DNA from 4 places in the Arthrobacter sp. lap29 genome. Region 4 is predicted to be linked to each of the others. Evidence: predicted binding sites of a transcription regulator. Region 4 holds the regulator's gene; each other region holds the start of a gene.
What was found. The regulator LexA, encoded in region 4, represses DNA repair genes until DNA is damaged. The targets are predictions, from matches to a motif close to TCGAACANNTGTTCGA.
Positions count from the first base shown of each region.

Region 1: a site for LexA is predicted at 5,641-5,656, ahead of RY113_RS00495 (LexA family transcriptional regulator). Genes of this name have one in related genera too.
Region 2: a site for LexA is predicted at 3,281-3,296, ahead of uvrA (excinuclease ABC subunit UvrA). Genes of this name have one in related genera too.
Region 3: a site for LexA is predicted at 3,004-3,019, ahead of RY113_RS12170 (DUF222 domain-containing protein). Genes of this name have one in related genera too.

Region 1 is NZ_JAUCEK010000001.1:106,215-113,542, reverse strand. Features, by position in the region: gene RY113_RS00525 (Y-family DNA polymerase) at 1-669, opposite strand, end outside; gene RY113_RS00520 (hypothetical protein) at 869-2,209, opposite strand; gene RY113_RS00515 (PadR family transcriptional regulator) at 2,287-2,706, opposite strand; gene RY113_RS00510 (CatB-related O-acetyltransferase) at 2,830-3,483, opposite strand; gene RY113_RS00505 (DUF4166 domain-containing protein) at 3,571-4,269, opposite strand; gene RY113_RS00500 (SRPBCC family protein) at 4,278-5,024, opposite strand; gene RY113_RS00495 (LexA family transcriptional regulator) at 5,218-5,619, opposite strand; gene RY113_RS00490 (MFS transporter) at 5,747-6,958, shown strand; gene RY113_RS00485 (hypothetical protein) at 7,321-7,328, shown strand, end outside.
Region 2 is NZ_JAUCEK010000002.1:459,539-466,866, reverse strand. Features, by position in the region: gene RY113_RS05220 (HAD hydrolase-like protein) at 1-145, opposite strand, end outside; gene uvrA (excinuclease ABC subunit UvrA) at 226-3,159, opposite strand; gene RY113_RS05210 (GntR family transcriptional regulator) at 3,349-3,723, opposite strand; gene RY113_RS05205 (ABC transporter ATP-binding protein) at 3,729-5,666, opposite strand; gene RY113_RS05200 (ABC transporter ATP-binding protein) at 5,663-7,328, opposite strand, start outside.
Region 3 is NZ_JAUCEK010000006.1:171,839-179,166, reverse strand. Features, by position in the region: gene RY113_RS12175 (beta-propeller fold lactonase family protein) at 1-933, shown strand, start outside; gene RY113_RS12170 (DUF222 domain-containing protein) at 979-2,961, opposite strand; gene RY113_RS12165 (glycine--tRNA ligase) at 3,321-4,706, shown strand; gene RY113_RS12160 (GNAT family N-acetyltransferase) at 4,709-5,698, shown strand; gene RY113_RS12155 (YibE/F family protein) at 5,889-7,190, shown strand; gene RY113_RS12150 (NAD(P)/FAD-dependent oxidoreductase) at 7,134-7,328, opposite strand, start outside.
Region 4 is NZ_JAUCEK010000006.1:41,515-48,842, forward strand. Features, by position in the region: gene RY113_RS11520 (SseB family protein) at 1-199, opposite strand, end outside; gene priA (bifunctional 1-(5-phosphoribosyl)-5-((5-phosphoribosylamino)methylideneamino)imidazole-4-carboxamide isomerase/phosphoribosylanthranilate isomerase PriA) at 212-946, opposite strand; gene RY113_RS11530 (hypothetical protein) at 1,061-1,210, opposite strand; gene hisH (imidazole glycerol phosphate synthase subunit HisH) at 1,210-1,890, opposite strand; gene hisB (imidazoleglycerol-phosphate dehydratase HisB) at 1,887-2,513, opposite strand; gene RY113_RS11545 (histidinol-phosphate transaminase) at 2,755-3,852, opposite strand; gene RY113_RS11550 (LysM peptidoglycan-binding domain-containing protein) at 3,975-4,454, opposite strand; gene lexA (transcriptional repressor LexA) at 4,734-5,477, shown strand; gene RY113_RS11560 (ATP-dependent DNA helicase) at 5,535-7,328, opposite strand, start outside.

The DNA of each region.
Region 1 (7,328 bases), on a different contig from region 4:
AACGGAGAATTTCTTGCGAATCAGGGCAGGGTCCGCAGCCTTGAGATCGGCGATGGATTCAATGCCCATGAGCTTAAGCCTCGAGGAAGTCCTCTCCCCCACACCCCACAGGCCCGACGCCGGCACGCGCGCCTGGATGCCCGCAACGTGATCCCCCGGCATCGACTCCAGCGCGCACACCCCGTCCAGGCCGGCGTTTTGCTTTGCAATCCGGTTCGCAAACTTCGCCAACGTCTTCGTCGAGGCCACACCAACGCACACCGGAACCCCAACATGGCGCATAACGGCGGCACGAATATCGCGCCCTGCGGCCTGTAGTTGGGCGGGGTCCCCCATCAGCCCAATAAAGGACTCATCGATGGAGTACACCTCCTGCCACGTACCAAAGCGCCCCACCACTTCCATGACCCTGGCGCTCAAATCTCCATACAACTCATAGTTACTCGAGCGGGCCACCAGTCCCCAAGCCTTGGCCTGCCCCTGAATCTGAAACCACGGCACGCCAGTGGCGATGCCCAGCACTTTGGCTTCAGCCGAGCGTGCCACAACACAGCCATCATTGTTGGAAAGCACCACGACGGGGCGCCCTTCCAGCCTTGGGTCAAAGACCCGCTCACAGGAGACGTAGAAGTTGTTCACGTCCACCAAGGCGATGCGCGCGTTACTCATGACTTCACTGGTGCTTCACCGAAGCAACGAACCCACATAAAACAAGGGTCCGAACTCCGCAGTGGCTACGCTCCAAGAACTGCAAGCCGCTACTTGATTCGAACTTGAGTTCGGGAAGCGTTGGGGAAATTGCCATGGATTGAGCATAGAGTCACTAGCCCACGGCAGCAAGTCACTGCAGCAAGTCACGGCCGCAAGCCTAGTGTTGGCTCACCAGATGCGGGCCCACCCGTGACTTCCGGTTGGCGAGGCGCCGCAGTGAGTAAAAGAGCAGTACCGCAGCACCCCACGGCGCCACGAAGGCGGCCGCGGTGACCAGATAAATTCCCAAGAAAGAGCAAGCCAGACCAAGGCCGCCTAGGGCAGCAACCCTCAGAGCCAGCCTTCCGGAAATCCAGCGCCCCAGCGGCACGGCAAGCGCAAAGCCCACCATCACCGCCGCAGCAAGAATCAACGGCCACTGCAGCGAGTGCCCGGCACCAAGGAGTTGAGCCACCGCTACAACTAGGAGTGCCACGCACGCCAAACCAGCGGAGAACCACATCACGGCACCAAATCGCGGCAGGAGCATTACTGCACTCAAAACCACTACCGGCAGCGCAGCAAGGGCTCCTGCGGCCAGCCCAAGGTTCATGGCGCGGCTGGCATCCCCCACTCCCGCGTCCCAGTTGCTGCCGGTGAGCGCAAAAGCAGCACAGGTCATTCCTAGTACCAAAGAGAAGAGTGCCACTGCGCTGATTTTATTGAAGCCAGTTTTATTGAAGCCAGATTTGGTGCCTCCAGAATGGCTCGGCGCCTTCACTGGGTACGGCACCTTCACTGGGTACGGAGGCTGGCTCAGGCGTGCGCCCGGCAACTTCCCCGGCTGCACACCCTGCTGTGAGCGCTGAGCTTTTATGATTGCCAGGAAAAGCAGTGCAGCAGCCGGCAAGGATCCAAAGATCTGCCCAGATGTCATCACCAGCCCAGCCAGATTCAGGGACAGGAATGCTGCCATGAGGCTAGTCACTACCCATCGAAGCGTCCTTGGGAGCTTATTTTTTAGCACTGAAAGCAGAGGAACAAGGAGGGTCAAAGCGCCGGTACACCAGGTGAGCAGGATCAATAAAAGGCCTGCCGAAGCGAACCATGTTCTCGCTGTACCGGCATCGGCTTCGTCGAAACCGAGGGCCACACTCATGGCTGCCAATGCCATGAAAGTAAAGGTTGGCACGGAACCCATGGCCGCGCATAGAGCAACGGGAGCAGAGAGTGTTCCTCTCCTATGCAGAATCACGATGGCGGCAACAGCCAAGGTGAGCGGTCCCACCAAAACTGCTAAGAGAGTTCGCACAACACCCACTTCTGGAACTAAGAGGGTGTTGCTCAAGAGAATTACTGCGGCCCCCAAAAAAGCCACCAGCGAAAGAGCCGCGAAGACTACTGCCCAGCGATAGCTTGCCCGCTCACCCATTCCATGGGAGCGGATGGACCATGCCTCAGCCAGCGATGGCCGCATGATCCCCTGATCGCTGGCATATTCATCCAATGTGTCCAGCATGAAACGGCCATGTTCTGCGCGCCAGCGTTGCGGATACCAGCGGAGCAGGCGTGCATACTTTTTGCGTCTCGGACTGCTCATCCTGTGAACCCCCAACCCAAAGTGGCTGGTGCTGCACGGCCAGGCACAGCACGGCCAGAAGTACTTGTTCCCGGCAGAACGCTGCCTGGCAAAGTACCGCCCGCAGTAGTAGCGGTGCCTGCCAACCGCTTTTCCGCAGCCCCCAAGCGAACAGAGAGCCGTTCCTTTTCCAACGTCAGTATTTGTATGCCGGCGTCCGTCAGATCGTAATAGCGGCGAGCCCGGCCATCAACTATTTCGTCGCCAGCGCGGCGCACAAGCCCGTCCCGCTCCAGACGCTCCAGCGAGGCGTAGAGGGTTGTCACCCGCAGCGACACTGCGCCATCCGTCAAGCTCTCTACGTCACGCAGCACGGCGTAGCCATGTGCACGCCCGCCCGCAAGGGAGGTGAGTATCCAAAACGTATTCTCATTCATGAACACCAATATACCCGTTATGGGAATATCCCGGTAGGGGAAGTAATAACGTGCAGCCTCAGGGTATCGAGGTGAGGCAAAGCCTTCCAGTGGCCCCCATCAAAAGGCTGTGGCCTGGCCTGATCAGCTGTCGCTCGATGCCGCTATAGCGCTGAGTGCGGCTACTGATCCGTCCGCAATGGCACGGAGGTTCTCAGTAATTTTCGGTAGTGGCCAGTTCCACCAGGCAAGCTCAACGAGGGTTCGGATGTCCTCTTCTTGGTACCTGCGCCTGATAAGCGCGGCCGGGTTTCCTCCTACAATTGCGTAGTCAGGCACGTCCTTAGTAACAACAGCTTCTGTGGAAATCACGGCGCCATGGCCGATCCGCACCCCTGGCATGATCGTTGCGTTCGCGCCGATCCAGACATCGTTGCCAACTATTGTGTCCCCACGGGAGGGTAGATCTGTGATCAGATCACGGTGTTCGCCCCACGCCCCGCCCATGATGGGGAACGGATAGGTGGATACTCCGTTCATGCGGTGGTTCGCACCATTCATGACGAACGTGGTGCCGGAGGCAATGGCGCAGAACTTCCCGATCACCAGCTTCTCTGGACCGTAGTGATGGGTGACGTTTCTGGTCTCAAATTCAGCGGAATGCAGAGGATCGTCATAGTAGCTGTACTCCCCAACCTCAATCAGTGGGTTCTGAATCAGCGGTTTGAGGAAAACCACTCGGTCCTGCCCCGCGATTGGATGGATCTGCATGGGGTCAGGAGCGCCAACGGTAGACATCCCGTTAGCTTAGCCCGCTGGGCTGATCTACCCATCTGGGAGCCAAGAAGAATCTGATGACAGGACCGGCCCACAAGGGGACATGATTTACTCGCGGACTTCTTCCCGTACCGGTTTGAGATGGCTAGGCACCGCTTTTCCCACCATGGCCGGGAATTCGCAGCTGAACTCGCCCTTATATCCGAACAGGAAACCAAAGTAGGGGTTGCGTACCTGCATCTGGACGGTGAACACCCCACGTGCCTCGTCATAACCTTCGTAGAGGTCCGCCGTGCCGGTGCCAATCCGCGGAAAGTTGAAGGCCACGGGGCCCTCATAAAAACGCTGGCCAGTGGTTTGCAGGTGCAGGGAGCCATCATCAAGAACTTTCAGGACAAGATCCGTGGCTAGATGCTGGTGAGTGCCGAGATAGTCCACAATGGTTCCACGCTCTTTGCTGTACACCATGGTGGCGTCAAAGCGGCGCTTCTTCGCCTTCTCTGCCCTGGCGCTGGGCATGTCCAAGGTCCGGACAAAGGTCACGGTGGGACGGCCAAAACCATCAACGTAAGGATAGTTCTCCACCGTGAACGGGATGTTATTTCCGTGGTCAGGGAACAAGATGTTGCGGAAGGCACCCAACCGCAGAAATGGTACCGTCCACCAGGCACCGCGCCGCACCTGCGTGAAGACTCCCGTCCCCACGCAGCCATAGCCGGCTTCAACACCCACACCGAAGCGCTTTTGCATCATGGGGTGCAGCCGTTGAAAGTCTTCGCCCAAGGCAGTTTCAAAAATTGATGCCATGAGCTTTCCTATCCCTGCCGGCCGGTCCCGGTATTTGATTGTTCGGGTTCTTGTAAGTCTGCGAGAGCAGCAGGGGCACGTGCTGCCTGTTCATCAGGTGCGCGGCGCAGGCAACGCCCAGCCCGCGGGACGGACCAATGCCTTGGAAACAGAAGAGCGGCAACGGCAGCCCCGGCACCCAGCGCTCCCAAGCCCGCTTCTTGCTTCTGCACTGCCCGGACCAACAAGCCGGCGCCGGCAAGTACCCCGCCTGCACGGACACCCGCGTCAAGGAACCAGCGGTTGCGGGCAGTGCGCGGATCCAGATCCGTCTCGGCCCACAGCCGGAGGCGGTCAAAGCTGATGGCCGTAGCCCAGCCGAGCGCCGGACGGATGAGACGCACATCCACGGCTTTCCCGACGAGGCCCATCCCGGGCCTGTAGTTGTAGCCGGTGACGAAGCGGAGCCCGCAGCTGGTGGGGATGTAGCGCCAGTAGCCTGAACCCGGGCCGATGGGTGAAAGCGAGTCGGCAGTGTCAAACTTCAGCACCGATGTGGCTTGGCCATCCGCACGGTGCCGGTGGCCGAGGGAGGTCCCCGTACCTCTGATCGCATGGAAGGGCAGCAGGAATTCGTAGCGGAACCGGACCTGTCCCTGCTCGCCCTGGTCGAGGGGAATGATGCGGGAGAACCGCAGGTCCCAGCGCGGATGTTTCTCCGGGTTCTGACTCAGCTCCCACACACGCTCCATGGAGGCCCGGATATGCGCTTCCACGTACAGTGGTTTCCCGGGTTTCCCCAGTTTCCCGACTTTTTGCTCTCGCCCCAGAGTTCTCCCCATCAAGCCATCTTATGGGCCCAGCGAATGAGCCCAGGCAACGGCAGGCATCGAACGCAGTTACTCCATCTCATGCCTGTAGCCCTTCCCTTCTCCGATTGCCAACCCAGGCCTGCCGCCCTAGCTGCGCCTAGACGTGGTGCAGGCACCGGGTGACAACGCCCCACACGGCAGCCTCGCCAGTCAGGAAAAGCACCTCCGCAGCAGCCGGGGACGGAGCAGTGGCGGGCGCGGTGAGCAAGGAGGTCACGCCGTCGTGCATGGAAAGGCGGCGGATGAGCAATTCACCCTCCACAACCACCACCACCACGGAGCCGTCACGCGGGGTGAGCGCCCGGTCCACGATAATCTCATCGCCGCTGGCAATGCCGGCACCGGCCATGGAATCGCCAGCCACACGCATGAGGAATGTGCTGGTGCGGTCACGAATCAGGTGGCGGTTGAGGTCGATCCCGCCGTCGAAGTAGTCGCGGGCGGGCGAGGCGAAGCCTGTGGGTTCGGCGCTCTGATGTCTGGGTGCGGGCACGTCCATACCAAACACAACACCACCGCCTAGAACAAAGATTCGAAACATAAGCGTATCACTGCTCAGGCAGGACCGTTTGGTGCTGCGGGGTGCGCGTTCTACGGTTGGAGTTGTGAATGTTGCAAGCACTGTCATGCCATGGGACGGCCACCGGCGGGGCAGCACCGGGTACCGCCGGGTACTGGCCGCGCTGGCATGTGCCGGGGTGGCGACATTCGCTCAACTGTATTCATTGCAGGGCCTGCTGCCCCTTGTTTCACGGGATCTAGGAGTCACAGCGGCGCAGGCCTCGCTCACGGTTTCCATGGCAACGATCGGGCTGGCCGTGGCCGTCCTGCCGTGGTCCTTCGCCGCCGATCACTGGGGCCGGATCCGCACCATGGGCTTTGCCGTTATTCTGGCCACTGTGTTTGGCCTGCTGGTCCCGGCGGCCCCGAACTTTGAAATCCTGCTCCTCCTGCGAGCGCTGGAAGGCGCAGCCCTGGGCGGCATACCGGCCCTGGCCATCGCGTATCTGACGGAGGAAGTCAGCCGCTCCAACGCTGCTGCCGCCGCCGGGGCCTACGTTGCCGGGACAACGCTGGGCGGGCTTTTTGGCCGCCTGCTGGCAGGGCCCGTCGCCGACCTCGCCGGCTGGCGGATAGGCACTCTTGCCGTCTCCCTCTGTGCAGCGGCCGCCGCCGTGGCGTTTCTGCTGTTGGCACCCAAGCCCAGGGGGTTTGTGCCGTCCCCGAGGGAAGGGTTTGGCTCCGTGCTGGGCAAGCTCCTGCCACAATTACGCAGCACTTCACTGTTGGCGCTCTACGCCCAGGCATTCCTGCTGATGGGCTCCTTTGTCAGCGTGTACAACTACTTGGGGTTCCGGCTCGAAGCGCCTCCGTACTTGTTCCCGGCGTCGGCCGTGGCGCTACTGTTTCTGGCGTACCTGGCCGGGACGGTGTCCTCGCGCATGGTGGCCGGCGTGGCCGCCCGCTGGGGCCGGCGGGCCGTGCTCTTGGTATCCGCCGGGGTCATGGCCGCCGGATTGGCCATGACGTTGGCGGCCCCGATCCCCGTCATTCTGGTGGGGCTGGTCCTCTTCACGGCCGGGTTCTTTGGTGCCCACAGCATCGCCTCGGGGTGGACTGGCGCCTTGGCGCTCATGGGCGGGGCGCAGGCCTCATCGCTGTACAACCTGAGCTACTACGCCGGCTCCAGCGTGGTGGGTTGGAGCGCGGGGTTGGTTTTCCAGCAGTTCGGCTGGACCGCGATGGCCGGCGCCTTGGCAGTACTGATCGCCCTCGCCGTAGTTGCCGCGGTGACGCTGCTGCCGCGGTCTGCCGGGCGGGCGGGCGGCACCCGCTAGGCGCTTGGGGCTGCCGGCGCCACTAGGCGCTAGGCGCGGGCGGAGCCGTGGCTGATGGCCGCCCTGGATGTATTGCTGATCGTGCTGCTGAGCATTGCCGCGGTCCTGTTTTTAGCGTTGCAGTCATGGCTGGCCGTCACTGTGGTCCGGCGCGTGGTGGACCGGCACCGATACCAACACCACCGGGCTGGATGTCTCACCCCTGGTGGCGCTGCTTCTGCTGGTCCTGGCCGTGTGCTGAATTTTTGCCTTGGGTGTGGCTGTGCTCGTGTTCATCGAGGCGGCGTTCACCACCGGCACATTGCCATCCCTCGCGCATTTTTTCACTGGCGCGAAGGCACGACGGCGGCGCACCCGGCGGTATGGGCGA
Region 2 (7,328 bases), on a different contig from region 4:
ACCCCTTTGCTGCCAGAGCATATTCCAAGCCGCCGGTGATGCCTCCTGCGGGGTCCACAAGGGTTCCGTCAAGGTCAAAGAGGACCACCGAGGGCAGGCGTTGACGTTGGATGACCATATTTATGGCAGGGGTTACTGTACTCACGTCCATAGTTTCTCACGACCCCACCCCGCAGGGCCGCATCCATGCACCTGCGGGCATATCTTCAGGTGCGGGCGCCCGCCTTAGAGAACTTCGCGCAGGAAGGTTGCCGTGTAACTGGTCTCACTCTTGGCAACCTTTTCAGGGCTGCCCGTGGCCACCACCTTGCCGCCACCGGTGCCGCCGTCGGGGCCCAGATCCACAATCCAGTCAGCGCTTTTAATAACATCCAAGTTGTGTTCAATGACAATGACGGTGTTGCCCTTGTCCACCAGCCCCTGCAGCACGAGCAAGAGTTTGCGGATGTCCTCAAAGTGCAGGCCAGTGGTGGGCTCGTCCAGCACATAAATACTGCGCCCGTTGGAGCGCTTCTGCAACTCTGCCGCCAGCTTCACTCGCTGCGCTTCACCGCCGGAAAGCGTAGTGGAGGCCTGCCCCAGCCGCACATAACCCAGGCCGACGTCGACCAGGGTACGCAGGTGCCGGGCGATGGGCGTGAATGCGGCAAAGAACTCTGCACCCTCCTCGATGGGCATGTTCAGCACATCGGCAATGGACTTGCCCTTGTAGTGCACCTCGAGAGTTTCGCGGTTGTAGCGGGCGCCGTGGCACACTTCGCAAGGAACGTACACATCCGGCAGGAAGTTCATTTCAATCTTCAACGTGCCGTCACCCGTGCAGGCCTCGCAGCGCCCGCCTTTGACGTTGAAGGAGAACCGGCCGGGCTGGTAGCCGCGCATCTTGGATTCGTTGGTCTCAGCGAAAAGCTTGCGAATGTTATCAAATACGCCTGTGTAAGTGGCAGGGTTGGAGCGCGGCGTGCGCCCGATGGGGCTCTGGTCAACATGGACCACCTTATCGAGGTGTTCCAGGCCATCGATGCGCAGGTGCCGCCCGGCAACCTGCTTGGCGCCGTTGAGCTTGGTGGCCAGCACCTTGTACAGGATCTCGTTGACCAGCGTTGACTTGCCGGAGCCACTGACACCGGTGACAGCCGTCAGCACACCCAGCGGGAACTTCACATCAATGTTGAGCAGGTTGTTCTCCCGTGCACCCACCACGGCAAGTTCCCGTGATTTGTCATACTTGCGCCGCTTGGCGGGCAAGGCAATGGACTTGCGCCCAGACAGGTAGTCACCGGTCAGGGAGCGGGTGTTCGCGAGAAGATCGGGCAGGGACCCTGAATGCACCACTTCGCCACCGTGCTCACCGGCGCCGGGGCCAATGTCCACGATCCAGTCGGCTTCCTTGATGGTGTCCTCATCGTGTTCCACAACAATGAGCGTATTCCCGAGGTCGCGCAACCTGGTGAGCGTTTCAATGAGGCGGCGGTTATCGCGCTGGTGCAGTCCAATGGAGGGCTCATCCAAAACGTAGAGCACACCCACCAGTCCGGAGCCGATCTGGGTGGCTAGGCGGATGCGCTGGGCTTCGCCGCCGGAGAGGGTGGCTGAGGCGCGTTCCAGGTTCAGGTATTCCAAACCCACATCCAGCAGGAACTTCAGCCGGGCCTGGATTTCCTTCAGCACCTGGCTGGCGATCTGCGCTTCGCGACCAGTCAAGACCAGGTTGGAGAGGAAGTCAAAGCAGTCGCGCATGGACAGGGCGCAGACTTCGGCAATGTTCTTCTCGTTGATCAGCACAGAGAGGGAAGCCGGGTTAAGGCGCGCACCACCGCAGGCAGGGCACGGGATTTGGCGCATGTACTCTTCGTAGCGGTCACGGGCCGAATCCGATTCGGTCTCCATGTGTTTGCGCTGAATATACTGGACGGCACCTTCAAAGCCGGTGCTGTATTTGCGTTCGCGGCCAAAGCGGTTCTTGTACTGAACCACCACCTTGTGGTCCTTGCCGTACAGGATGGCTGTGCGTGAGGCGGTATCGAGCTTGTTCCACGGGGTCTCCATCTTGAAATCCAGCTCCGTGGCCAGACCTTCAAGGAGTCTGTTCCAGTATTCGGTGGTGGCAGTACCCAGCGACCACGGCGCAATGGCGCCTTCGCGCAAGGACAGGAACGGGTTGGGAACCACCAGTTCCTCGTCCACCTCCAGCTTGGTACCAATACCGCTACACGCGCTGCAGGCACCAAAGGGGTTGTTGAAGGAGAAGGATCGTGGTTCAATCTCGTCGATGGCCAGCGGGTGTTCGTTGGGGCAGGCCAGGTTCTCGGAGAAGGAACGGATCCGTCCGGCGTCGCCTTCCTCTAGATCCACAAGTTCCACCAAGACCCGGCCGTCAGCCAGCCCCAGCGCAGTTTCCACAGAGTCCGTGAGGCGCTGCTGGATGCCATCCTTAACCACCAGACGGTCCACTACCACCTCAATGGTGTGTTTGAAGGTCTTCTTCAGTTTGGGCGGCTCGCTGAGCTGAATTTGCTCACCGTCCACCTTGGCCCGGGAGTATCCCTTGGCGGTGAGCTCCCGGAACAACTCCACGAACTCGCCCTTGCGGTCCCGCACCACGGGGGCCAGAACCTGAAAGCGGGTGCCTTCTGCCATCTCAAGGAGTTGGTCAACAATCTGCTGCGGTGTCTGCTTCGCAATGGGTTCCCCACAGACGGGGCAGTGCGGGGTACCCACACGCGCCCAGAGCAGACGCATGTAGTCATAGATCTCGGTAATGGTGCCCACGGTGGACCGCGGGTTTTTCGAGGTGGACTTTTGGTCAATGGACACGGCCGGGGAAAGGCCTTCAATGAAGTCAACATCGGGTTTATCCACCTGCCCCAGGAACTGCCGGGCATAGGCTGAAAGTGACTCAACGTAGCGGCGCTGACCTTCAGCAAAAATGGTGTCGAAAGCCAGTGAGGATTTACCCGAACCGGAAAGGCCCGTGAAGACGATCATGGCGTCGCGGGGCAGATCCACGTCAATGTTGCGCAGGTTGTTCTCCCTGGCGCCTTTCACGATCAGGCGCGAGAGATCCGGCCGCTTGGGCGCAGCTACCTTAGCTGGGCCGCCAGGGGCTTCAGTACTTACAGGGGTTACTGGGGTTTCTGGGGTTACAGACTGGGCCATTGTTTCCTTCACATCACTGGCTGCCACACCGTCAGCGGCCGCCTCTCACGCTTGGCCGTCCGCAGTGCGCTCACAACAGGGCCGCGAGTCCGGCGCACGTTGCTTTCACTCATTAGTATAATCGAAAGTTCGTTCGAACGCGCGCCCGGGTCCGGCCCGGTTTCCGCCCGCTTCGAGAGTTTTGGTGGGCTAGCTGCGCTCCAGGGCAGCCGTGACAATACGCAGCGCCTTGGCGTGAGAGACGCCCAGCTCACGCACGACGGCGGCGAAGGCCTCCGCGGCTTCCGCCACCTGGGCGGCAATCTTGTCCCCGCCGGAGGCGATGGCTGTGCCACTGCGTCCAGCCGTGAGAACAATGCCGGCCTGCTCAAGTTCTCGGTAGGCACGGGCCACGGTGTTCGCTGCTACACCCAGATCTGTTGCCAGTGCCCGCACCGAGGGGAGCTTGGTCCCAACCGCGAGGTCACCCGAGGACGCCAGGTCCAGAATCCGGAGCCGAACCTGTTCAAAGGGCGGCACCGTCGATTCCGTATCCAGGCGCCACCGGTGCATCAAAATATCCATGGAATTCACGTCTGACTCACCTCTTCGACCAACGGTTCACCAAATTGGCTCATGTATAGATCGTAGTAGAATCCTTGGCCCGCCAAAAGCTGTTCATGGCTGCCTTGTTCAATGATTTCTCCGTGGTTCATGACCAAGATCAGATCCGCGTCGCGAATCGTGGAGAGCCGGTGGGCAATGACAAAACTCGTCCGGTTGGCGCGAAGCCTGTTCATGGCTTGGCGGATCATGACCTCGGTGCGGGTATCAACCGAGCTCGTGGCCTCGTCCAGAATCAAAATTCCCGGATTGGCGATCCAGGCACGGGCTATGGTCATGAGCTGGCGTTGACCCTGACTGAGCCCACCGCCATCGTCGGTCAACACCGTGTCATAGCCATCGGGCAAAGATCGCACAAAATGGTCAACATGGGTGGCCTCGGCAGCTTCCTGGATCTCTGCGTCAGTGGCGTCGAGCTTGCCGTAGGCCAGGTTGTCCCTGATGGTTCCGCCAAACAGCCACGCGTCTTGCAAGACCATGCCGAATTGGCTGCGCAGGTCATCGCGCGTCAAGTGGGCGGTGTTGACCCCGTCCACGGTGATAGCGCCTGAATCAATTTCATAGAAACGCATGAGCAGGTTCACCAGCGTGGTTTTTCCAGCACCTGTGGGACCCACTATTGCCACAGTCTCGCCCGGCTCAGCCACCAGGGAAAGATCCTTAATCAAGGGCTCCTGCGGGTTGTAGGCGAAGTTGACATGCTCGAAGACGACGCGGCCGGCTGCGTTGCCGAGCTTGGCGGCCGGGCTGTGGTCCGGGCGTTGCTCCTTCGCATCCAGCAGCTCAAAGACGCGTTCGGCAGAGGCCACCCCGGATTGTAGGAGGTTGATCATGCTGGCAAGTTGGGCCATGGGCTGACTGAACTGGCGTGAGTACTGGATGAATGCCTGAACACTGCCAATGGTCAGCGTTCCCTGAGCAACCTGAATACCGCCAAGCACGGCCACCACCACATAGTTCAGGTTGGCCACAAAGTTGGTGCTGGGCATGATGATTCCGGAAATGAACTGCGCCTTGGCGCTGGACTCGTAGAGGTAGTCATTAGTAACCCGGAACTTTTCAATCGCCGCTTCCTGCTGGCCGAAGGCCTTGACAATCTCGTGGCCGGTAAACATCTCCTCAACGTGGCCGTTCAAATCGCCCGTACTTTTCCACTGTGCGGCGAACTGTACCTGCGAGCGCTTGGCGATCACCACGGTCAGGATGGCGATGATGGGCACCGTCAGTAAGGAGATGCCGGCCAGGATCGGGGAGATGGAGAACATCATGCCCAGTACCCCAAAGACCGTCAGGACGGCTATGAGGATCTGGGTCAGCGTCTGGTTGAGGGTTTGGGCGAAGTTGTCAATGTCATTGGTGACGCGGGAGAGCACGTCTCCTCGGGATTCTTGTTGGAAGTGTGACATGGGGAGGCGGTCCAGCTTGTCCTCGATGTCTCGCCGGAGACGGTACATGGCACGTTGGACAATGCCCGTGGTCATGTAGCCCTGGGACCAATTGAAGAAGAACGCCGCTACGTAGAGGGAGAGGACAACCATGAGAATGGCGCCGAGTGCGGCTAGGTCCATGCCTTGTCCTGGGACAACGTTCATGGCGCTGAGCATGTCAGCTAGTTGCCCTTGTCCGCTGGCCCGTAGTTGCTCCACAGCTTGGGCCTTGGTGGTGCCGGCCGGAAATTGTTGGAGCATCTTGCCCACAACGCCGTCAAAGATGATGTCTGTTGCGTTGCCTAGGATCTTCGGCGCCACCACTGAGAGGGCAACTGAGATGGCGGCCAACAGCAAGACAAAGGCGATGCGCATCTTATCTGGTGCCATGAGGCCCAGAATTCTTTTCAGGCTGGGCCCGAAGGACAGTGCTTTTTGTGGAGGGCCGCCACCGCGGCCGCCTCGCATCATGCTCATGCCGGGGTCTCCTGTTCTTGTGCGTCCTCAGCGTTGATCTGGGAGGTGACGATCTCTTGGTAGGTGGGGCAGGAGAGCAGGAGTTCTTCGTGAGTACCCTGCCCCACCAGCTTTCCTTCATCGAGCACCAGGATGTTATCCGCGTCCTTGACGGTGCCCACCCGTTGGGCAACCACTAAGACGGCGGCATCCCGGGTGACAGGCTTGAGAGCCATACGCAGTTTCGCGTCAGTGACATAGTCCAGAGCAGAAAAGCTATCGTCAAATAAGTAGACGGCGGGTTGGGCCGCTATGGCACGTGCAATGCACAGGCGTTGGCGCTGTCCACCGGAGACGTTGGAGCCGCCTTGTTCAATGGGGGCTTCGAGCCCTTCTGGCAAATTGCGCACAAAGTCGGCAGCTTGCGCCGTTTCCAGCGCCTGCCACAGTTGCTCATCCGTTGCCTGTGGGTTTCCCATGCGAATGTTACTTGCCACTGTGCCGCTGAAAAGATAAGCCCTTTGCGGCACCAAGCCAATGGAGCTGCGTAGTGTGGCAAGGCTCAGTGCCTTGACGTCATACCCGCCAAGTTCTATGGACCCTTGGGTGGTATCAAGCAATCTGGGGATGAGGTTCACCAGTGTGGACTTTCCGCTGCCAGTGGAGCCGATGATGGCCGTGGTGGTTCCTGGCCCTGCGTTGAAACTGACGCCAGAGAGGACAGGGCTCTGAGCTCCGGGATAACTGAAGGTAGCATCGTGGACCCGCAACACGCCGTCGAGCCGGTCAAGGGAGATGGCATTGGGCGCATCCATGACGGTGGGCTCGGTGGTCAGGACCTCGGTGATGCGTTCTGCACTGACGGCCGCCCGCGGGATCATCATGAACATGAACATGGCCATCATGACGGCCATGAGGATTTGCATGATGTAGCTCAAGAACGCTGTGAGCGCCCCAATCTGCATCTGGCCGGCATCAATGCGTTGTCCACCAAACCACAAAACGCCGACACTGGTGATGTTCACAACAAAGAAGATGGTGGGGAACATCAAGGCCATGAGCCGTCCGGCCCGCAGTTGGGACGTGGTCAGGGCGCCATTGGCGGTGGCGAAGCGTTGTGCCTCATAGTCGCGCCGGCCAAAGGCGCGGATGACACTAATGCCGGTGATTTGCTCCCGCAGCACACCGTTAATGTCATCCAATTGGCGCTGCACTTTACGGAAAGTGGGGACCAGCACCCGGACAATCAAGGAGATCGCAATAATCAGCACGGGCAAGATCACCAGCAGCAATCCGGAGAGCGGCACATCCTGCGCCATGGCAAGAACAATTCCGCCAATGCACATGATGGGGGCCGTGACCATCAAGGTGAAGGACATCAAGGTCAGCATCTGCACTTGCTGGACGTCGTTGGTGGTGCGGGTAATGAGGGAGGGCGCCCCAATGGTGCCCATCTCCTGCGAGGAAAATGACTCCACCTTATTGAACAGATCCCGCCGGATTTGCCGGCCCACCCCCATGGCGAGCCTGGCGCTCAGGAACGTTGCCGCAATGGCACACACCACCTGCCCGGCCGTAATCAGCAGCATCCACAGGCCCAGGTTCATGATGACGTCAATCTGGCCCTTGACCACGCCGTCATCAATGATGTCCGCATTGAGCGTTGGAAGGTACAGCGAAGCG
Region 3 (7,328 bases), 130 kb from region 4:
GGCAACGTCGTGGCCCTGGACATGCAGACCTTGGAAGTTTTGGGCAGGGCTTCCAGCGGTGGCGCCGATAGCTGCCACGTAGCCATCGTTGACGATGCTGCATGGATAGCGAACTACTCATCAGGAACTGCCGCCGTGGTGCCCCTTGCCGGCCTGTTGGATGGAACAGCGGCCGAAGTTCCAGAACTCCTTTCCCACCCCGGCAGGGGTCCGGTGTCCGGGCGGCAGGGAGAATCGCACGCCCACCAGGTTACAGCCACTGCATGGGGAACCGTCTTGGTAAGTGATCTTGGTGCCGACAGGGTGGATGAATATTCGGCCAGTTCCCGGGTGCGGATAGTATCTGCTGAACTTCCGCCGGGCACGGGACCACGCCATGTTGCGCTCCGGGGGGACTATCTGCTGGTTGCCGGTGAGTTGGACGGGCACCTTCACGTGTTGCAGCGGGCCCTTCTCGCACGCTCTGGTGATGCGCCTGTGCCAACGGCGGAGCAGGGCGAGGATGGGCATTCTTGGCGCTGGCTGTTCAGGGTGCCACTGGCCGAATCGGCCGCAGAGATTGCGGCTTCCACGGAGTTTTTCCCGTCCCACATTGAGCTCTCAGCCGATGGTAAGTTGCTCTATGCCGCGGTACGGGGACCCAACACAATAGTGGTGTTGGACGTGACTGGCCTGCCGGCCAACCCGGACATAAGGAGCATTGCAAGGCCTCCTGAGTTCCTGCGCCAAGTCTCCAGCGGAGGCAGATGGCCACGGCACTTCGCTGTGGTGAGAGCCGGCCAAGGTAATCACAAGCTCTATGTGGCCAACCAGCATTCCGACCAGATAGCCGTCTTTGTCCTTGACGAGCGAGGTCTTCCAGAGGCGGGTCCGGTGCAGATGGTGAACTTTGCCAGCCCCGCCTGCGTTGTGCCGGTTGTGCCGATCCTCTAAGCGATGGTGCCGATCCTCTAAATTCCAGACTCGCCGCGGGTGGGGCTAGGCATCATTGCTTCGAGGAGTTCTGCTGCGCGTTAGCGAGTGGGCGATGATCTTTTTGAGCCATGTTGGATAGTGCGGCACAGGGGGATCGTTGTTCAGGGGTGGCTGATAGGTGCCGCTGGGCATGATCCAGCCAATTCTGCCGTCCGGGTTCACTTTGGGTGTCCAGCCACGCACTTTCAAGCCGTTCCTCTCGGGCTCATTGATGGAGCGCCGGCGCCCATGCCGGTCTTTGTCATCCTTAAGATGCTTCATGATGTGGTGGCGTTTGCAGGCCGGGCGTACATTGGCCAGGGTGGAGGCTCCTCCGAATTCAAAGGCCCGTAGATGGTCCAACTCGGTGTCCATGACGGGGTTGGGGCAGTTTGGTATGTAACAGCCGCCTGCCAGGGCCTGGAGAACCACCTTTTCTGCGGCTCTTAGGGTGTATCGCTGTGGTTCCAGCGGCAGCGGTGCTCCCGTAATGGGATCGGTCAAAACTCGCAGGAACGTTGAGGCGTTTTTTAGTAGTTTTCTGGCGATCTCTTCTGGAATTGGCCCTCCTTCACGTCCCGCCAGTTCAGCCGGTTCATCCGTGAGGCCCAGCAATCCCAGGAAGGGAACCGTTACCAACACCAGGGCCTCCGGCAGTGGTGGATCAACCAGGCTTCTTGACCGTGCCAGATCATGCAACTGCTGAAGATAAACGGCCTCGTGCTCACGATAAGTGGCCAGAGGGCCCGAAGTGCCAGTTTTCTGCGTATTCGGTTCCTGGGTTGCCGTAGTGCCAACTCCATGGCTACCGGCAGTACTCGGTTCCTGGCTAGAGCCGGTGTTAGCCCGGCGGGTACCTGGCGCGCCCGCAGTATCCGCGGTACCCGCCGCACCCGGAGTCCCCGCGGTACCTGCCGCGCCCGGAGTCCCCGCTGCACCTACAGTGGCTGTGTTGGTTGTGGTGTTGTTGCTGGGTAGCTCTTGGCCGAGTAAGAGAAGGGTGGCAACATCGGCCCTGAGCTGCTCGAGGGTTCTATATTCCCGGCAATCCTGGCCGGTCCCGGGTTGGTTTGTCCCTGGTTGGTTTGTCCCTGGTTGGTTTGTCCCGGGTTGGGTGGTTCCGGTTTGGTTTGTTCCGGTGTTGCCGGCGGTGGCTTGGTCCGCGACCCGTTGTGCTGCTGCGGCGTCGGACTTGATGGTGCGGGCCAGACTGGTGCAGCGCGTGTAAATGGCGCTGGCACTAATGGTTGGCAGGTGGAGGGTCAGCCAGGACATGCCGTCCTTGCCGGCATCACATTTGATATTGCGCTTGGCAAAGGCTTCTTTGGTACGGGTGCTGATGGTTTCCGGATGCATCTTTTCCCTGGCCCTTCGGGCCTTACCAAGGAAAGATGCCGCCGTGGTGTTTTCGGAGAGCACCAGCAGCCGGGCCTCTAGCATGGCCTTATCCTCGGCTGTGGTGCTGGCTGTTTCTTGAAGAGTCAGGATTTCGTCGTTGATGATGGTGGCGTGACGCCACGAGAGGATTCCGGCTTCCAGAGCCTCCAGTACCTCTGGATGCTCCTGTACCAAGACCGTGCTGTGATGCTCCAAAGCTGCGGCTGTTGGTTCCGGGATCCCCAGCGTCAAAGCCATTTCTGTAGCCGCAGAGGAAGCTGCAACGCCGTTCTGCCACCGATCCAATTGGAGCAGTTGGGCCTCAACGGCTGATGCCCCAGATATCCGCGCTACCAGCCTTGCCTTACATCCGGCAACGGCATCTTCAAGACGCTTGATTAGGCTCAGGGCTTCCATCCCCGAGTTGTAGACGCACTGTGCCACCGACAGCTGCGTTATGGGCAGTGGGAAGGGTACTGGATACTCAGGGCGTCCCTGCAGTCCGTAAAGCTCTGGACTGTCAGACCCAAAGGGTTCAATGGAAGGAAGAGTAATTGCAGCGAGGATCGAGGCCACATCCTGTGTGGCTTCAGCGCCCCGGTCCCCGGGGAAGTCCTCCCGAATACTCATATCTTCAGGATAAGTCCAAAGTAATCAAAACGCAATAGTTACCCGAAGAAAAATTCTATAAATATTTCTCCAAGGAAGGAGGTCAAGCGCACAACGCCACACTGAAAAGGGCTGATGGGGCACGTGAAGAGGCGCCGAGAGTCTGGCCCCGGGCACCCAGCCAAGCACCCGCTCCAGCCAGACCCCGCTCCAGCCAGACCCCCGCTCCAGCTGAGGGCCGCCGTCGTCCATCAGGGCAGCGCAAACCAAGGGGGATGTGTGGCGCAGTGAGCAAAATTGCTCCCAACCGGGCCCCCACCGGTAATGTGGAGCGCGGGACGGACCGCACCCAGCGGCCTCGTAAGTATTAGGAGTAATAAGTGGCGCCTCAGTCCAAGCTAGACCAGGTTATTTCACTCGCGAAACGTCGCGGCTTTGTTTTTCAGGCCGGTGAGATTTACGGCGGTTCGCGGTCGGCCTGGGATTATGGCCCTCTCGGCGTTGAGCTGAAGGAAAACATCAAGCGTGAATGGTGGCAGTCGTTTGTGCGCGGCCGCGAGGACATGGTGGGACTGGATTCCTCCATCATCTTGCCCAAGGCCGTGTGGGAAGCCTCCGGGCATGTTGCCACGTTCACAGACCCCCTCGTTGAATGCACCCAGTGCCACAAGCGTCACCGTCAGGACCACCTCATCGAGGCGTTCGCGGCGAAGAAGAAGCGCCAGCCCGAAAACGGGATGGAAGAGATTGTGTGCCCGGATTGCGGCACCAAGGGCCAGTTCACCGAACCGCAGCTGTTCTCCGGCCTGATGAAGACGTTCCTGGGGCCCGTGGAGAGCGACGCCGGCATGGCCTACATGCGCCCGGAAACCGCCCAGGGCATCTTTGTGAACTTCAACAACGTGCTGACCACCAGCCGCAAGAAGCCCCCGTTCGGCATTGGCCAGATCGGCAAGGCGTTCCGCAACGAGATCACGCCCGGAAACTTCATTTTCCGCACGCGAGAGTTCGAACAGATGGAAATTGAGTTCTTTGTGCCCGGCGAAGACGCCGATAAGTGGTTCAAGGAATGGGTTGAGCTGTGCTGGGACTGGTTCATCGATTTGGGCATCGACCCGGAGAACATGCGCCGCTTTGACGTGCCCGACGACGAGCGCGCCCACTACTCCGCCGGCACCATCGACTTTGAGTACAACTTCGGCTTCCAAGGTTCCAAGTGGGGTGAGCTCATGGGCGTTGCCAACCGCACCGACTATGACTTGGGCTCACACACCAAGGGCTCCGGCACGGATCTGAGCTACTTCAACCAGGCCACGGGCGAGCGCTTCACCCCCTACGTAATCGAGCCCTCCTTCGGCCTGACCCGCTCCATGATGGCGTTCCTGGTGGATGCCTACGTGGAGGACGAGGCCCCCAACGCCAAGGGTGGCGTGGACAAGCGCACCGTGCTGAAGCTGGACCCGCGCTTGGCCCCCGTCAAGGCCGCTGTCCTGCCGCTCTCCCGCAACGAGGAGCTTTCACCGAAGGCCAAGGAACTCGCCAACACGCTGCGCAAGCACTGGAACATCGAGTTCGACGACGCCGGCGCCATCGGCCGCCGTTACCGCCGCCAGGACGAGATCGGCACCCCGTTCTGCATCACTGTTGACTTCGAGACCCTCGAGGACAACGCCGTGACCATCCGTGAGCGCGACACCATGAGCCAGGAGCGAGTACCCCTGGACCAGGTCCAGGCATACCTGGCAACACGCCTCCTGGGTGCCTAAGCATGGCTGAACTAAGTTACCGGCCGTGGCAAGACGGCGATGACCTGACCCTTCTGGAGATCTGGGGAGACGCCGATTCCGCCCCAGCCGGTGCGTTCCGTGCCGCGCTGGTACCGGCGCAGGATGCCAATCCGTGGCGGCGCACCATCGTTGCTACGGACCAGGGCATTCCGGTCGCGGCCGCGGTGGTCTATTCCACCAAGCTGCACCCCTCACGCCTCTGGGCTTATGTTGAGGTTGCCAAGGATCACCGGCGCGCAGGCGTTGGCGCCACCTTGGTCACCATGTTGCGCCGCGAAGCTGACGGCGCACTTGCCGCAGGTTTGGTAAGCACGACGGCGTTGCGCACCAAGGTTGCCCCCGGCACCTCGGGCGCGGCGTTTGCCGAGGCGATGGGGCTGGCTATTTTGCAGCGGAACAGGGTTGTTGAGGTGGGCCCCGGCGCACTGAAGCTGCCCATGTTCGGGGAGGGTACCGAGGAAGAAGCCGGGGCCCGGGTACAGGATCTGGCCACCGGCTCGGTGGAACTGACTGAGGTAGTGGGCCGTTACTACGAGGCCGTGAACCAGTGGGATCCCACAGGTCCGCTGAGCCCCGGACTGGTTCAGCGCATGTTCCTTGATGACCTCACCGGCGCCCACGGCGCCTTGGTTCTGCGGGCCGAGCCTGCCAGTGCCTTCGGTGCGGCCGTTGCCCCAAGCAAAAAAGGCAAGATCCAGGCGTTTGCGCTGAGCTACTCGCAGGGGCACATTGAGACCACTGAGGAAGTTGCTGCTACGGCCTCCGAGGTGTTCCTCGGCGTGGAGCCAACGCTGGGACACGATGAGGCTGTGCAGTCGGCGTACGATCTGCTGGCGCTGATCACACACCAGTACCCGGTGCTGCTGGAACTGGACGATTCCATGGAAGCTCTCTGTGCCGTGGTCAACCCCATGATTTCCGTGGGTGCGGCCAAGGTGCGCGGCACCGAAACCCTGGTTCTCGGGGAGTAACCAAAGCGCGGGCTGGCTAAGGAGGCGGAGCTGGACTCCCGGAGCGGGGATGGATTTTCAAGGTCGCTTAGCGACCGCGGAAATCTTGCTGCCCGCGAGGGAGCCCAGCTCCGCCTCTGTACTTTCTCTGTGCTTTCTCAGCACCGCATGTATGAACCACCGCACTCAACCACAAGGACTTTCATAGCCCATGGGCCATTCACATTCGCACGCTGATGAATCGGCTCTGAGCCGGCCGGAGCTCCGCCGCCGCAAAGCCATGCGCCGCAGGGCTGTGGTGCTGCTGAGCTGGATCTTGGTGCCACTGGCCATCCTGACCATTATTGCCATGGCCTTGATGTGGCCCAGCACTGAAGGCTCTCCCGCAGCGGCTGGCAATCCTTATGCCGCAGCGCCAGGGGCCAGTATTGATTCTGGAACTGTGCAGCGCACGGTCACGGAGGATTGCTCACTCAGTGCAGGTGGCAGCCTAGGCAGTAGCTGCTTCATCGCCTTCACCGCCGCTGACGGGCTGGCTGAAGTTCCCGTGCTCATCAGCCCTGACATTGTGCAATCCCGTGGCGTCCACGTGGGTGACTCCATCAGATATTTGAATCTCTCCGGCCTGGCGGCTGTTACGGGTGTTGAACAAAACGGCCCCGCCTACGTCTTCATGGATTTTGTCCGGACTTTCCCCATTGGTTTACTGGCGGTGTTGTATGCCGTGGTGGTGGTAGCGGTAGCCCGCTGGCGAGGACTGCGAGCCATCGTGGGCTTGATAGGAGCGTTCGGGGTGCTGGCCTGGTTCATCCTGCCAGCACTCGCCCAGGGCCAGCCGCCGCTGCTGGTGGCCCTCACTGGCTCCAGCGCCATCATGTTCGGTGTCCTGTACTTTGCCCACGGCTTCTCCGCCCGCACCTCAACGGCGCTTCTGGGAACCCTCTTCGGGTTGGGTGTCACGGCAGGTTTGGCAGCTTGGGCGGTGGACGCCGCCGCCCTGACCGGCACCTCGGGAGAATACGGCTACCAGCTTCTGAACATGACCCAGGGCATGTCCTTATCCGGCATGATCCTCTGTGGTCTGGTGATCTCCGGATTGGGAGTACTCAATGATGTCACCATCACCCAGTCCTCCGCCGTTTGGGAGCTCTACGAGCTGGCCCCAGAGACCAGTACCCGGGAGTTGTTCACCTCTGCCATGAGAATTGGCCGCGACCACATTGCCTCCACGGTCTACACCATTGCCTTCGCCTACGCAGGCAGTGCCCTGCCGGTGCTCTTAATGGTTTCACTCTTTGACCAAGAGCTCCTGCTCGCGTTGACTGGAGTGGAACTGGCTGAGGAGATTGTACGGATTCTGGTGGGCTCCATTGGTCTGGTTCTAGCCATCCCTGTCACCACTTTGGTGGCGGTGGCTGTTGTTAAAGCGACAGGCCGCGTCCGGGCCGTGCAGCTATCAACGGATGTTGTGCATGGTGAAGCGCCGGGCAGCAAAGTTTTGGACAACGCCTAGTGTGAACAGCCCTCCCAAGGCTGCGTTGCGCAATTGCAAGAACTGCGCCGGGGACTTCCGCCCCAGCATCATGTTCAGCTGGGCTTGGTGTGCTGCAGTGCGGGCCGCGCCCATCCTGACCCGCTCAAATTCCGCCAG
Region 4 (7,328 bases):
CCGTGCACTCACCCGTGAGAAGTTTCTCCAAGGCCGCGGTGTAGCCGGAGTCTGCAGCGCCGTCGTCCGTCTCAAAGTTATGGTACTGCTCGTGCGACGGAAGGTTCCGCCCCGCCCAAGGCTGCCCGGCCGAATCGGTAGACCCACCGGCACCGGCCAAGGCCGCGGCAATGTGGCCGGGCAGTTCCTTCTTGGGCATCTGTGTCATCGTTTAGCGGCGGCCTGCAACGTCAAGGGCCTGCGGCAGCGTGAACTGGCCAGAGTACAGGGCCTTGCCAATGATGGCGCCCTCCACTCCTACCCCCACCAGCTCGCGCAGTACGCGCAGATCTTCCAAGCTGGAGATGCCACCGGAGGCGACAACGGGCTTGGACGTGCGGGAACACATTTCACGAAGCAATTCCACGTTAGGGCCGCGCAGCGTACCATCCTTGGTGACGTCGGTGACCACGTAACGGGCACAGCCAGCGTCCTCCAAACGTGCAAGAACCTCCCAGATATCCCCGCCTTCCTTGGTCCAGCCACGGCCAGCCAAGGTGGTGCCCCGGACATCAAGTCCGACGGCGATCTTCTCACCAAAGCGCTCAATCACCTTGGCGGTCCATTCGGGGTTTTCCAGCGCAGCAGTGCCCAAATTGACCCGGCCAACACCCAATTCGAGGGCACCTTCCAAGGACGCATCGTCGCGGATTCCGCCCGAGAGCTCAACCTTGACAGACAGGCTTGCCACCATCTCACGCAGCAATTCCACGTTCGAGCCACGGCCGAAGGCGGCGTCCAAGTCAACCAAGTGGACCCACTCCGCGCCGTCGTTTTGCCACTTCAGGGCAGCTTCCAGGGGCGAACCGTATCCGGTTTCCGAACCAGCTTCGCCTTGTACCAGGCGGACGGCCTGTCCGTCAGCAACATCCACGGCAGGCAACAATTCCAAAATGGGGGTGGTCATGGGTTCCTCAACGTTGTTAGTTCAAGAGATTTTCAGGGAATCAATGGAGCAGGTGCCAGCAGTGGCGCTGGTGCCAAATGGGTAGAACTAGGCCCCAGTGGGTAGAGCTGTGTCCTATTGGGTAAAGAGGTATGCCGCTATCAGGGACATGACGGCAAGTGCGGCAAAACAGACGGGAATCCAGCGGGCGGTTTTCTGCTGGTAGAACGTATAGGCTCCACCAATCAGCACGCCTGCCAGGGCCATCAGTAACAGCGAATACATCAGCGTGCCGCCTTGGTCAATGACTGGACCCAGTTGCGCAGCAAGCGCGCTCCAGCGTCACCGGATTTTTCCGGGTGGAATTGTGTGGCGCACAGCGGGCCATTTTCAATGGCGGCAATGAATGGTGCGCCGTGCTCTGACCAGGTCACCATGGGCGGACGCATTTTGGGCTGGAGAACCTCAAAATCCCACTTTTGCACACCGTAGGAGTGGACAAAGTAGAAGCGTTCCGAATCCACACCTTCAAAGAGCATGGAGCCCGGAGCTGCGGTGACGGTGTTCCAGCCCATGTGTGGAACCACAGGGGCAGGGAGCAGTTCCACAGTTCCAGGCCACTCCCCCATTCCTTCCCGGTGCACACCATGTTCTACACCGGCATCAAAAAGCACTTGCATGCCCACGCAGATACCCAGCACCGCCCGGCCCCCAGCAACCCGGCGCCCGATCATGCGCAGCGCGTCCACGGCTTTGAGCTCATCCATCACGGAGGCGAAGGCACCAACGCCGGGGACCACCAGGCCATCGGCATGCAGCACGTCGTCGGCCTTTGCACTGAGTGTGACAACGGCGCCGGCGCGTTCCAACGCCCGGACTGCGGAGCGGACGTTGCCGGAACCGTAGTCCAGAACTGTGACCGTGGGCTTACTATTTACTGCTGTCTCGTTAGCTCCAGAGCTCACAAAAGACCCTTCGTGGATGGGATTCCAGTGACGCGGGGATCGGCTTCGACGGCTGAGCGCAGAGCCCGGGCGAAGGCCTTGAACTGGGCCTCAACAATGTGGTGCGGATCTCGGCCGGCGATGACCGTCATATGCAGGCAGATTTGCGCGTGTAAGGTGATGGCTTCAAACACGTGCCGTGTCAGCGACCCGGTGAAGTGACCACCAATCAGGTGGTATTCCTGACCGGCAGGTTCGCCACTGTGCACCAGGTACGGACGGCCTGAAACATCTACCACGGCGTTGGCCAATGCCTCATCCAACGGAATGGTTGCCTCACCGAAACGGCGGATGCCGGCCTTGTTGCCCAGGGCTACCTTGAGAACCTCGCCCAAGGAGATGGCAACATCTTCCACGGTGTGGTGGGCATCGATGTGGGTGTCACCCGTGGCCTTGATGTTCATGTCAATCAAGGAGTGCTTAGACAGCGCCGTGAGCATGTGGTCATAGAAGGGCACAGAGGTGTCAATGTTTGACACGCCTGTCCCGTCGAGGTTAATTTCCACCATGACGCTGGACTCGCTCGTGGCACGCTCCAGTCGGGCCGTACGTCCCTGGCCGGGTTTCGGGCTGTTCTCAGTCATTGCGGCAGTCCTTTGTGTACTATGCGCCCCGACCAGCAGATACCGGGCAGGGTGGGGCGCTCAAACGAAACGGGGTGTATTGATACCAGCTTAGAAGGGAAGGCACTGTTATGCCCAACCAGTTCCCCACTGGCGAACTTATTGGCTAGGTCAGTTTGACCCAATTACCCGGGTCCGGTGGAACTCATGAACCGCGGCGCAAATGATGAACTTAGTCCAAGGCCGGACACTACAGGGAACACTAGCGAGCTAGGAAGGTACGCAACCCGGTGAGGAATGCAGTAGTTTCCGCTTCCGTGCCGGCGGTGACGCGCAGGTGCCCGGGGATTCCAACATCGCGGATGAGCACACCGTCATTCAACAACGCCTGCCACGCTTCATGGGGATTCTCTAGACCACCGAAGAAAACAAAGTTCGAATCTGAGGGGGCCGGGGTGAGTCCCAATTCCTTTAATTCCTGCACAATCCGGTCACGTTGGACCTTGATCTGCTCCACGTTAGCCAGCAAAGAGGTGGAGTTCCGCAGAGCAGCCACAGCAGTTGCCTGGGTGATGGCCGAGAGGTGGTAGGGCAAGCGGACCAGGCGAAGCGCGTCGGTTACCTCAGGGGCGCCGGCCAAGTAGCCAAGTCTGGCACCGGCCAAGGCGAAGGCCTTGCTCATAGTGCGTGAGACGACTAGTCGAGGACGGCCCTTGAGAAGATTCAGTGCGCTAGGGGTTCCCGTCTGGGCGAATTCGGCGTACGCCTCGTCAACAATGATGATGGCCTGAGATTCCTCCCCTGCCTGGTAGACCGCCTCGACCACATCTTGCCCAAGAGCCGTTCCCGTAGGGTTGTTGGGCGAACACAGGAAGACGATGTTGGGGCCGTTGCGGCGCACCTGCTCCGCCGCAGATTCCGCGGTGAGGGTGAAGTCATCCTCACGGACACCTGCCACGTAGCCAGTCCCTGTGCCACTGGCGAGCAGCGGGTACATGGAATAGGTGGGAGGGAAACCCATGGCCGTTCGGCCGGGGCCACCGAAGGCCTGCAACAGTTGTTGAAGAACTTCATTGGAACCGTTGGCCGCCCAGAGATTCTCCTCCGTCAGACCATGACCCAGATATGCCGCCAATTCCTGACGAAGCACCGTGAATTCCCTATCCGGGTAGCGGTTGAGGCCGTCAAGCTCCTGCGCAACGGCTGCCAAGATGGCCTCTTTTGCATCCGTGGGAACGCCATGGGTGTTTTCATTGACGTTCAGCAGAACGGGAACATTTAGCTGAGGAGCCCCGTAAGGGCGCAGGCCTCGCAGATCGTCACGAAGCGGCAATTGACGGAGGCGTTCAAACTGGTCCATTCCCCCAGCATATTTGGTGGCCGTGAGAAAGTTCGAAACGGCGACACAATGCGGACACCTGCCAAGACCTTACCCGGCTGTGGAGGAGCGCTCTTGGCCTGCGGACCTATTGGTACGGAGGGCTATTTGGGAATGGGGACGTACAGTCGCTGCCCGGCGTGAAGTATCCCGCTTCCCAAGTCGTTGAGGGCAACGATCTCCCTGACCACATGGCGTGCATCACGGCCCGGATCTGCGGCGGCCGCAATACTCCAGAGGCTGTCACCTTGTAAGACGGTTACCGCAACGGCATAATCTGCAAGGTTCACCGGCTGCGACTCCGTTGCAGCATTCGCCGGTCCCGCCAGAGAGCCCGCCATGATGGCCAGCGCCAAAAACAGTAGTAGGGCGGCGCTGACAATGGCTGGAATCCCTAAGAACACCAGACGCCCGCGCCTGGTCAGCGCTAGCCTTCCTGCAGCATCGGAGGCACCCCTGGAATGGGAAGCGGTGATGGCACCGGTGCGCCCCGCTCCAACTGTCTGGTCAATGCGGGCCGCACGGGCGCTAACCCCTGCTGTGGAAACGCCAAAGGATGCGTGGGAGATAAGCGCTGCATTCATGACTTGTGGTCCTTTCACCGTGAATCCGGATCCCGTGGCCAAGCACACCCATCGGATCGAAATTCCACACTCAACATCTTCGATAGAACGTATGTTCTAATTTCCTTCTAGTACAGTTTTAGCATCTATAGACGACACTTGCCAAGAGTAAATAGAACAAATGTTTGAAATTCGCCTCTTGGTGGCTTAAACTCGGAAGAACAAGGATTGGCCGCATGATGCAGTCCACCAGCAGGCACTGACATTGTTCAGGGCAGCCACGAAAGGACCGACGGAACCATGACGCTTCCAGACCCGCCGCACCGCATTCCTCAAGCCCCCAGCCGGGCCGGCATGAAGGGCCTCACCGTGCGGCAGAAGAAGATTCTTGAGTGCATACAGCGGTGTATTGCAGACAAAGGGTACCCGCCGTCGATGCGTGAGATTGGTGATTCCGTTGGCCTGGCTAGCTTGTCCAGCGTTACGCACCAACTGACTCAGCTCGAACGCCACGGCTATTTGCGCCGCGATCCCAAGCGCCCCCGCGCCATGGAAGTTCTGATTCCGCTGGTGCTGGACAGCGGCACGGTTGAGATTGAAGGGGTAAGCTCCCCGTCGGCGTTGCGCAGTTCGAATGGATTGAACTTTGCTGAGCTGAGCTCCTCCTCCGACACCGCGTTCGTACCCCTTGTGGGACGTATTGCGGCAGGCGGGCCCATCCTGGCCGATCAGGCGGTGGATGACATCATGCCTCTGCCGCGGCAGATTGTGGGCAGCGGCGAACTCTTCATGCTCAAGGTCCAGGGTGATTCCATGATCGACGCCGCAATTTGTGACGGCGATTGGGTTGTGGTTCGGCAGCAGCCCACGGCCAACAACGGAGACATCGTGGCAGCCTTGCTGGAGGACGAAGCCACTGTGAAAACGTTTAGGCAACGCGACGGCCATACTTGGCTTCTTCCGCAAAACACCCGCTATGAACCCATTCTTGGCGATCATGCCACCATCATGGGCAAGGTTGTCTCGGTACTTCGCAGCCTGTAACAGCAGCTGCCTACACAAAAGCGCCCCGCTAGACGGGGCGCTTTTGTGTTGGCGGCACTACTTTCCGGAAAGCCGTTTCAGCGCACCAAGCGCCACGGTACGGTCTTTCGTAGACCAGAATGGCGGCAGGGCGGCTCGCAGGAAGCCTCCGTAACCGGCATTGGCCAGCCGCGAGTCAAGAACAGCAACCACACCCCGGTCATCACTAGAGCGGATCAGGCGCCCCACCCCCTGCGCCAACCTCACTGCGGCATGGGTGGCTGAAATGGCAATGAATCCATCCCCACCACTTTGCGCCACTGCACGCGCCCGGGCGGTCACCAACGGATCATCAGGGCGGGGGAAGGGAATCCTGTCAATCACAACGAGCCGGCACGAGGTGCCCTGAACATCAACCCCTTGCCAAAGGGACATGGTGCCAAAGAGGCAGGTGTCGGGTTCATCCGCGAATTCCTTGATGAGCCCCGACATGGAGGAATCCCCCTGACACAGGATCTTCACCTTCAACTTCTTGCGGAGCTTCTCAGCTGCATCTTCCGCCGCACGCCGTGAGGAGAACAATGCCAAGGTTCCCCCACCGGCGGCAGAAATCAGTGCTTCCAATTCATCCAGCTGCTCCTCCGACATGCCAAAGCCCGGCTTTTTCAGATGAGCGGCAACATAGAGCATGCCCTGCTTGGGGTAGTCAAAGGGAGATCCAACATCGGCCCCCGTCCACGCGGGTGCGCTAGGACCCAACAATCCCAGTCCGCCAGCGGTGGCTTGAAAAGACTCTCCAATGGCAAGGGTAGCTGAGGTGAGCACTACCGTCCGGTCAGCGAAGAGTCCTTCCCGCAATTTCATGGCCACGCTCAACGGCGCAATATTGAGCACCGCAGGCTCACTTTCATCGGCCTTTTGGTAGCCCTTCCCGGGGGTGAAAGACCCTGGCCGGGATGCCCACACCACTTCCCTTGCATTGGTGGCATCCAGCAAACGCTCACACAGATCAAAGATCAGATTGAGCCGTGAACGAGCAATGGAACGGCCACTGTCAACCGCCGCATTGCCCTCAGGTTTGGAGTCGGAGAGGGCTGCCCGGACGCTGTCGCGTAACTGTTCCACCGCCTGGGACTGCTGTTCATTGAGGCCGTTGGGAAAGAGCCCTTCAGGGGTCCCCGCCAAAGCTAGGTCCAGAGCGGCCGCGCTGGCATGCAAGGCATCCACGGAAACCGCCGTGTGCTTTCGCGTGCTTGATGCCGCTGCGGAAACCATCTGGACAGATAGTTGCCCCGTAACAGCCCCCGTCACCCGATCTTGGAGCTCATGGGCCTCGTCCACCACCACAACGTCATAGTCAGGAAGCACTGCTATACCTTCGAAGGCGCTAATGGCCAGCATGGCGTGGTTGGTGACAACAATGTCTGCCTGGGCGCCGCGGGCACGGGCCAGCTCAGAGAAACATTCGGTGGCAAGGGGGCACTTTTGCGCGCCGAGGCATTCCATGGAGGTAACAGAGACTTGCCGCCATGCTTTGTCCGTCACGCCAGGGACAAGCTCATCCCGATCCCCTGTGTCAGTCTCCTGCGCCCAGTCACGCAGCCTGACCACTTCCTTACCCAGCTGTGAGGTGGGCCCGGAAGTAGCACCGGGCAGGTGCGCCACACTGGTGTCCTCCCCCAGGCTGAACAGGGCGCCTTCCCCCGTATCTTCTGTGGGGAAGCCTCCAGCCAGCTTTTGCTTGCACACATAATTGCTGCGGCCTTTAACGAGAGCCACGTCAATGGGGCGCGGCAATACTGGCGCCAAAGCAGCGAGCAGCCGGGGCACGTCACGGCCCACAATCTGTGCTTGAAGGGCCAGAGTGGCTGT